One region of the Cryobacterium sp. Sr3 genome, then DNA from elsewhere that is predicted to be linked to it. Evidence: riboswitches for the same ligand, from Rfam matches in the RefSeq annotation. Region 1 holds a riboswitch; the other holds the start of a gene.
What was found. A riboswitch is a leader RNA that binds a small molecule or an ion and turns the genes downstream of it on or off. The one in region 1 is predicted to bind thiamine pyrophosphate.
Positions count from the first base shown of each region.

Region 1 (4,414 bases):
GTTGCCGCAACTTGTTTCCATCAGAAATCGCGCTTACGAAGAACTGGGGAACGGCTGCCTCCGACTGGCCGAAAAGTTGGCCTGCAGGCCCAGCGGCCCTGAACTGGTAGAACGAGCGCGCCATTTGCACGCCGTTCTCGATGGCCTTGCCATTCACCTACTCATGGAACCACCCGGAAACGACAGCACCTGGGCAACCGTCATCCTCGAGAAAGAGCTTGCACGCATCATCAGAAACCGCTGACCAGCACCTAGTGCGGAGTCACCTGCGATCGGTGCATGCGGCCGGGCAATCCACGGATCCGTGCGGAGTTCCGCAAGAGGACCGTCTTACGGGGAAGAGCTTATGGTCTCGGCGTGGCTGACTCTCACGTCAGTGCGGCGATCCCAATTGGTCAGGGTCAGTGAGTGCCGTCTCGGGCGTGCAGCCTAATTCACCTGGCTGCAGCGTCACCGGGGGTGGGTAGACGTCGTCGACCGTCCCGTTCTCGCTCTTGATCAGGACGCAATCTTCGGCGGAACCGAACGCGACGCCGACCCGATCTCCGGCGCTGCTCACCTGGACGACGACCCGCGGCGGAGCGACGACCTCGAACTCGCCGGTCGGAGTGGTGAGTTGCGCGGAAATCGCGCCGATGATCGCGTCTACCGTCGCCGGCGAACCAGTCTGCACTCGCGCGAGAAGCACCGCCGATGCCACCTCGCGCGCGGTGTCCGACACGACAGGGACGATGCTGTCGTCGACGCGAGGCGTCACGATGGCGGCATCCGGTGGGCAACCGATCGGGTCGATGCCGTCAGACGATTCCCATGTGCCGACCTTGCCGTAGTAGTCGAACTCGATTCGGAAGCAAAAGGGGCCAGGTGCGCCCGTGGACGCGTTCTTGAGCCCTGGCACGAAAACCCGGAAGTCGAGGCTGCCGAACGGTTCGCTTAGGTCGGTCGACTGCCGGGTGTCGACGCCGACCAGCTCGATGTCCGCGCTGTCGCTAATGGCTTGAGCGACTGCAGCGCGCGCCCAGCCGTCGATGTCGTCGGGTCTCTCCCCGCCGATATCGCGCGCGAGGTCGGCCGCCCGCACTTGCGCGACGACCTCCGGGGTGGCGTCGTCCGTGGAGGCTGACCCGGTCGTCAACGATGTCGGCTGTGAGCATCCGGTTAGGGTTAGCGCGCTGACCGCCATGAGGCCAACGAGGCGGGGAGTTGCCGTCATGAGAAAGGATGGCCTCAAGCCGGGCAATCGTGGTCGCGTGCGGTGCCCATACGACGACGCGCCTAGGTCGCGAAGAACCATGAGGGTGACTCCAATTTGCGACGCCATAACGTGGAGCCTATTCCTCGACGCACCTGAAACCGCGTCGTGGCTGTATGTCTGGCAGCTGGGGTAGCCCGCTGCAGGCCGACGTTGCGCTGATGGAGACGCCCTCGCTGGTGCCGCGGATGTGTAGTTGCAGACTATCGCCGGTGTAAATGTCGGTGCCTAATGCTCGATCGCTTCGGACGAAACCTTGTGCCTCCTCTGCTTTCGCGATCTCGGTGAATATTTCTTCCTGGCTGAGGCTCTGCCCACTGACGGGAAGAAGCACCGAACCCGTCACCTTCATCGGATGCTGCCAGATTGCCCTGGCAGCCGAGTGACTGTCCCACATGTTCAACGTGAACGTCACCACAGCGGATGCACTTAGCTGTTTCTCTCTTGCGATCTCCGCGCGTCGAAACCTATGGGATACAAGACACTGACACCTGCTCCGAAGCGACGCGGGCATATAGCTAAATGCGCCAAATAGCGATCACAGAACGCCGCCACAGCGCGCTAAAGTCACAAACAAGATCGCCCGAGGCAACGTCGAGCGGGCGCGGATCAACGCAGCGACGTCACCACACACGCCGCCAATACCCGGCAAGGTCGTCGCCGAACTCATGTTTGGCTTCTGGACCTACCTCTTCGTGGACGCTCACGAGAAAACCATCTGGGTTCCTCATCTCCACAAAGCCTTCCCACCAAGTACCGACAGAAACCCGCTCAATGACGCATTGGCCGCGCTGCGAGATTTCCGAAACAGAGTGGCTCACCACGAGAACATCCTCAACGGTTCTGAAAGCGAACGCCGCCGAATTATCCACATCATCCGGTTGCTCTCTGCTGATGCGCTTGCTCACTTCAAGGCCAACAGCGAGGTAGCCACGATCCTGGCTGGCCGACCGTAGGGAAGCTTCTGAGACCAAGGTGCGCCGTCCTGGCGCGTCCCCGGTCAGCATCAGCCATCTAATTCTCGGTGTCTCGCAACTAACGATGAATCCGCCGCCCATGGAATACGAGACGCTCGGCCAGCTCTTGGAGCGCTCGCGCAATGACCTCGTTCCGTCGGCCAGTCGCCAAGATACTGGCCGCGTCCAACCATGAATTAGAACGAAGACGCTGCGATACGCTGGGCCATAAGCCAAGTGACACGGGGTGCTCCATCTGGAGCTGAGATAACACCCGTTGAACCTGATCTAGTTAGTACTAGCGAAGGGATGTCGCGCAAATGCGCACGCCAGAAGAACTTATTTCATTCACCTGTTCAGCGCTTGACGAGGTGCGGTCCCGCCCGCCCCTCGTGCAGTGCCTCACCAATAGCGTCGTGGTGAACTTCACCGCTAACGTGCTGCTGTCGCTCGGTGCGGCGCCCGCGATGGTCGACATTCCGGGCGAGGCGGGCGCGTTCGCGCGGATCGCATCTGGGCTGCTCGTCAATCTCGGCACGCCCACCGCCGAACAACGCGACGCGATGGTCGAGGCCGTCACAGCCGCGAACGATGCTGGAACACCGTGGGTGCTCGACCCCGTTGCCGTCGGTTTCCTGCCGGTGCGCACGCCGCTGGCCTTCGCCCTTCGCGACCTGCGACCCACGGTGGTGCGCGGAAACGCGTCGGAGATAATCGCGTTGGCGGGCGCCGGATCTGGCGGCCGCGGGGTGGATTCATCCGACGAGGTGGATGCCGCCCTGGCCGCGGCGCACGCGCTGGCCGGGATGACCGGTGGGGTGATCGCCGTCTCCGGGCCGGTCGACATCATCACGGATGGCCGTGAGTTGGTGCACATCGACAACGGGCATCCGTTGCTCACCCGCGTCACCGGCGGGGGCTGCGCCCTCGGCGCGGTCATGGCCGCGTTCGCCACGGTCGACGCCGACAGGTTCTTCACCACGGTGGCCGCGGCCACGGTGTACACCGTCGCGGCCGAGCTCGCGGCAGAGTCCGCCGCCGGTCCGGGCAGCTTCGCTGTCGCCTTTGTGGACGCCCTAGCCACCGTCAACGCGCAGGACATCGCACGCCGGGCGGTGCTCCGATGATCCTCGACCTGTCGCTGTACCTGGTGACAGACTCGGGGCAGGCCGCGGCGGCCGGGCGCAGCATCGTGGACGTGGTGCGGCACGCCGTTGCCGGAGGCGTGAGCGCCGTGCAGGTGCGTGAGAAGGAGACCGCCGGGCGGGAGTTCCTCGACACCGTGCTGCGCATCGCGGATGTGCTGCCCGACACCGTGGCGCTGATCGTGAACGACAGGGTCGACGTGTTCCTGGCCGCCCGTGCCGCCGGGCGCCGGCTGATCGGGGTGCACGTCGGGCAATCCGACCTGCCCGTCGGCGCGGTGCGCGACCTCATCGGGGGTGACGCGGTGATCGGGCTCAGCGCATCGACGGATGCCCAGCTGCGCCGCGCGGCCGAGGATCCTGCCCTGATCGACTACGTCGGCATTGGCGCACTGCACGCCACACGCACCAAGAGTGACGCGCCCCCTGCCCTGGGGCTGGCCGAGTTCGCACGCCTGGTCGGGGTCAGCACGCTGCCGAGCGTGGCCATCGGCGGGGTCGGCCTGCGCGACCTGGCCGCCCTCCGTGAGTGCGGAGCGGCGGGCGTCGCCGTGGTGTCGGCGATTTGTGCGGCACCGCATCCGGAGCAGGCGGCCCGCGAGTTGCGAGCCGCGTGGGGCGTGACGGCATGACCGGCGCATCCCCCCGCATTGCCCGCGTGCTGAGCATTGCTGGTACCGACCCGACCGGCGGAGCGGGCATTCAGGCCGACCTCAAAAGCATTGCGGCGAACGGGGGCTACGGTATGGCCGTGGTGACCGCACTGGTCGCGCAGAACACCCACGGTGTGCGCTCGGTGCACGTGCCGCCGGTCTCCTTCCTGCGCGAGCAGCTGCACGCCGTGAGCGACGACGTCGACATCGATGCCGTCAAGATCGGGATGCTGGCCGACGTGAACGTCACCCGCACCGTGAGCGGGTGGCTCGGCCAAGTGAAGCCTGGGCTCGTAGTGCTCGACCCGGTGATGATCGCCACTAGCGGCGACCGCCTGCTAACCGAGGATGCTGAGGAGGCTCTGCGCGACCTGCTGAGCGTCGTGCACCTGGTGACGCCCAACATCC
Region 1 is NZ_SOFA01000036.1:647-5,060, forward strand. Features, by position in the region: gene E3N94_RS10390 (TetR/AcrR family transcriptional regulator) at 1-244, shown strand, start outside; gene E3N94_RS10395 (hypothetical protein) at 374-1,135, opposite strand; gene E3N94_RS10400 (hypothetical protein) at 1,876-2,160, opposite strand; TPP riboswitch at 2,442-2,535, shown strand; gene thiM (hydroxyethylthiazole kinase) at 2,529-3,335, shown strand; gene thiE (thiamine phosphate synthase) at 3,332-3,985, shown strand; gene E3N94_RS10415 (bifunctional hydroxymethylpyrimidine kinase/phosphomethylpyrimidine kinase) at 3,982-4,414, shown strand, end outside.

Region 2 (4,414 bases), on a different contig from region 1:
GAGTTCGGCCCGCACGGTGGCGGCCACGAACTGGTGCTCCGGGCTCTGGAACACGGTGCCGATGCGGGTGAGCAGCTGGCGGGACTTCCAGCGGATCGGTTCCTCGTCGGCCCCGCCGGCGAACTCCGGGCTCGCGAGAACCGCTCCCCCGGCCGGTTTCAGCAGGCCGGCGAGGGTGAGCATCAGGGTCGATTTGCCGGCGCCGTTCGGTCCGGTGACTGCCAGAGCGGTGCCGGCGTGCACCGTGAGGTCGATGTCCCGGGCGAGCACGTCGGCGCGCGTGCGCGCGACCGCGAGGCCGGGCGTGCGGAGCAGAGGGACCGAGCCGGGCGCCGACGCCGAGCTGGTCTCGCGCCGCGATGCAGTCAGGCCGTTGCCCCGCCCGGGCACCCAGACACCCTCGGCCGCGAGCCGTTCCCCCTGACTGGTCAGCACGTCGTCGGGATGGCCGTCGGCCAGCACTCCCCCGGCCGCGTCGAGCACGATCACCCGGTTCACAAGGTTCTGCCAGACGGCGACCCGATGTTCGATCACGATGAACGTCGCCGCGGAGTTCTCGAGCACGCGGGCAACGGAATCGCGCACATCCAGCACGCCTCCAGGGTCGAGATTCGCTGTGGGTTCGTCGAGCAGCAGCAGCCCCGGCCGCATCGCCAGCACCCCAGCGAGGGCGAGGCGCTGCTTCTGTCCACCCGACAGCGACGACGTCGGATGGCTGAGCGGCAGGTTCAGGCCGACCATGTCCAGGGCGTCGCTCACCCGGCGCCAGATCTCTTCGCGGGGCACCCCCAGGTTCTCGCAGCCGAAGGCGACGTCGTCGCCCACCCGCGCCAGGATCACTTGGGAGTCAGGGTCCTGCAGCAGCAGCCCGGCCTGGCCGCGCGCTGCGGTCGGCTCGGCGCCGTTTACAAGCAGCTGACCGCGCTGCTCGCCCTCCTCGTCGCCGCCGAGAACCCCGGCGAGGGCGTGCAGCAGAGTGGATTTGCCGGCCCCGGAGGCGCCGAGCAGCAGCACGCGCTCGCCCGGCTCGATTCTCAGGTCGAGGCCGTTGACGGCCCAGCCCCGCCGCCCGGCATGCCGCCATCCCCAGCCGCGGGCCACGACGGACGCTCCCGAGACGGATGCCGCTGCTGCCGGTGTCATCGCCGTCCCCCTAGACCTGGGTGCGGTTCGATCGCCCGGCGGCGAACCGCGACAGTGCCCCGGTGCGGGCGAGGCCACGCATGGCCAGCCAGGACAGCAGTCCGGCCACGACAATGCCGGAGACGATCGAGGAGGCGGTGTAGATGGTGATGAAGGGAACGGCCGATCCGGGGTACCAGAGCAACAGGTCGTTGACGGCGAGGGCAAGGCCGGCACCCGCGCCGGCGAGCAGGGCCACGACGAGGCGGTAGTTGGCGTAGAAGAACAGCGCGAAGACCAGCTCCGCGCCGAGACCCTGCACCAGGCCGGAGACCAGGATGGTGGCTCCCCAGGCGGTGCCGCCGACCAGAGTCGACACGACCGCCGCCAGCAGCTCGGTGTAGAGCGCGGCGCCGGGTTTGCGGATGATGAGGCCGCCGAGCACGCCGGCGAACAGCCATCCGCCGCCCAGGAGAGCCTGCAGGCCCGGCAGCAGCGGGGTGAGCAGGCCGCTGAGCGGGTTGTACGCCTGGTTCCAGACGACGAAGATGAGCCCGCTGGCCACGCCGATGACACTGGCGATGACGATGTCGACGACCCGCCACCGGAAGTTACGCGGCTGGCGGGACGTGGTGGAGGTGAGAAGAGTTGTTGTAGCGTGCACTGGTCGTGCCCTTTCCGTAGATGGTTCCAGGGCACGGGAACGAGAAAATTTGCCTCCCTGCGCTGGCATGATCCAGATCAGGTTCGACGGTCGAAGCTTCAGAAGCTTCCTCTCAGCCCGGTTGACCGGACTCCCGTGTTCGATTCAAGTATAGACCTCGGCCTAGACTCGCGGGATGGAGTCCTCGCCTCGCCCCCGCATCACTGTCGGGCGCGAATGACGTTCACCGTTCCCCTGATCCTCGCCGGGCTGTTGCTTCTGTTGCTGCGCCACTTCATTTTGCGGCGACGACGGATGCGACGCGGGCTACCCGTGCGCGGACCCTGGCACATCCCCCGCAGCTGGCGGGAAGGGCCGGGCTCCCGCCAGCGGCTGGGACGCTGGCGGTGTAACTGGCGCGGGCGGCGTTGACCGCCCGAACGCGGTACGCTCGACGTGGTGTGTCGGGAAGTCTGGTCGACAGCAATGTCCGTGTGCCACAAAATCCTGATTGACTGAGGCTCGTCCATGCCGAAACCACCACCTCTTCCTCCCACCCCGAAACTTAACGTCTTTCGCCGCAGCAGCTATCCCGAGTACCTGCACGTCTCGACGATCCTGCGCAAAGAGACCGTGGGCGGCGCTCTCCTGCTGGTGGCGACGGTTCTCGCGCTGACCCTGGCCAACACCGGGGCCTCCGATTTCTACTATGCGGTGCGGGACTTTCAGATCGGCTACGAGCCGTGGCACCTCAATCTGAGCCTCGGCGCGTGGGCCGCCGACGGACTCCTGGCGATCTTCTTCTTCATTGCCGGGCTCGAACTCAAGCGTGAGTTCGTCGCCGGCGATCTGCGCACCTTCAGCCGCGCGGTCGTCCCGGTCGCCGCGGCCGTCGGCGGCGTCATCGTTCCGGCTGTGATCTTCACCGCGATCGTGTTCAGCTCGGGGCCGGAAATGTTACGAGGCTGGGCCATCCCCACCGCCACCGACATCGCCTTCGCCGTGGCCGTGCTCGCCGTGATCGGCTCCAAACTGCCCAGCGCTCTGCGCATCTTCCTGCTGACCCTGGCCGTGGTCGACGACCTGCTCGCCATCGCCATCATCGCCTTCTTCTATTCCGGCGACCTCCAGCCTGTTCTGCTGCTGCTCGCCATCGTGCCGCTGAGCCTCTTCGCCTTTCTGGCGCATACGCACTCCTATCTGTTCGGCACCACCAGGTGGGCCGCGGGCGCCGTTCTGCTGCCGCTCGGCCTCGCCACCTGGGTTCTCGTGCACGGCTCCGGCATCCACGCCACGGTGGCCGGAGTGCTGCTCGGCTTCGCCGTGCCCGTGCTGCGCAGCCGACGTGGCGGCGGACCCGACGCCGGCCCGGGCCTGGCGCAGAACCTCGAGCACCGCATCCGCCCGCTCTCGGCCGGTTTCGCCGTGCCGGTGTTCGCGTTCTTCTCCGCCGGGGTCACGATCGGCGGCGTGTCAGGCCTGACAACGGCCCTCACCGACCCGGTCGCGATCGGAATCGTCGTAGCCCTGGTGGTGGGCAAGCCGGTTGGCATCATGCTCGCCACCTGGCTGGTCACCAAGACCACCCGGGGCGCCCTTGACCCGGACCTGGCCTGGGTGGATGTGATCGGCGTCGCCATGCTCGCCGGTGTCGGCTTCACGGTGTCGCTGCTGATCAGCGAGCTGGCTTTCGGGCAGGGTAGTCCGCACGACGAACACGCCAAGGTGGCTATCCTGACCGGTTCGCTGCTGGCGGCACTACTCGCGACCGTGGTGCTGCGGAGCCGCAACCGGCACTACGGGCGCATCGCCGCCAAAGAGGCACTCGACGCCGACAACGACGGCGTCCCAGACGTGTTCGGGGCCGATCCGGCTCGCGACGAGCGGTTCGGCGGGCACTGACAGGGCCGGAGCGCACCCAGCCGCCCAACTCCCTCAGCCGGAGTGTCTGCTGGTCGTCACGGGCGGAACGCCGTGCCCGGCACCGAACCAATTCGACGGAGATTCATCGATCAACACCCGTTTTTGAGCCCAAACGCGCTGTTCAGGGCACAATCTCCGTCGAATTCGTTCGGGACGGATGTGCCGCAGGTCCGCGGACTCGAAAGACGCGGCGGTTAGAGCCTACGTTCATCCACCGCGTCGCTGTCCGCGGGAAAACGCGCGTCGGAATCGGGAACAAGCGCAACGGAGCCCGCGATCCGCGAACCCCCCTCAACCTCGGTTATGGAGACTCACTCATCGAGCTGGCCGGCGGGCACTGATAGCGCCGGAGCGCAGTCAGCAGCCCGACATCCTCAGTCGGAGTGGCTGGGCGACCGGGCGGCTGGGAGCCTTCGCTGCTAGCGTTTGAGCGCGCGGACTACGCGGGAGATCGCCTTGCCGGCCACCCAGAGGAACGGGATGCCGACCGCGAGCAACGAGATGACGTTGGGCTCGAAGCGCACCGTCGTGCCCGATTTGACGTAGGCGCCGATCGGTAGGGATGCCCCGCCGCCCCCGCCGCCGGACCCGCTGCCGGTGGCGGCGGAGTCACCCTCGCCACCGCCGAAGCCGTAGTAGACGAGAGCAACGGGAATCAGGGTGACGCCGTCCACCTGGACCGGATCACCGTAGGCCGACCTGACGCCGGCGGTACGAGAGATATCT
Region 2 is NZ_SOFA01000025.1:112,073-116,486, forward strand. Features, by position in the region: gene E3N94_RS06600 (ABC transporter ATP-binding protein) at 1-1,143, opposite strand, end outside; gene E3N94_RS06605 (ECF transporter S component) at 1,154-1,786, opposite strand; TPP riboswitch at 1,824-1,933, opposite strand; gene nhaA (Na+/H+ antiporter NhaA) at 2,294-3,667, shown strand; gene E3N94_RS06615 (hypothetical protein) at 4,108-4,414, opposite strand, start outside.
Region 2: it holds a riboswitch for thiamine pyrophosphate, as region 1 does, so the genes downstream of both, E3N94_RS06605 (ECF transporter S component) here and thiM (hydroxyethylthiazole kinase) in region 1, are expected to answer to the same signal.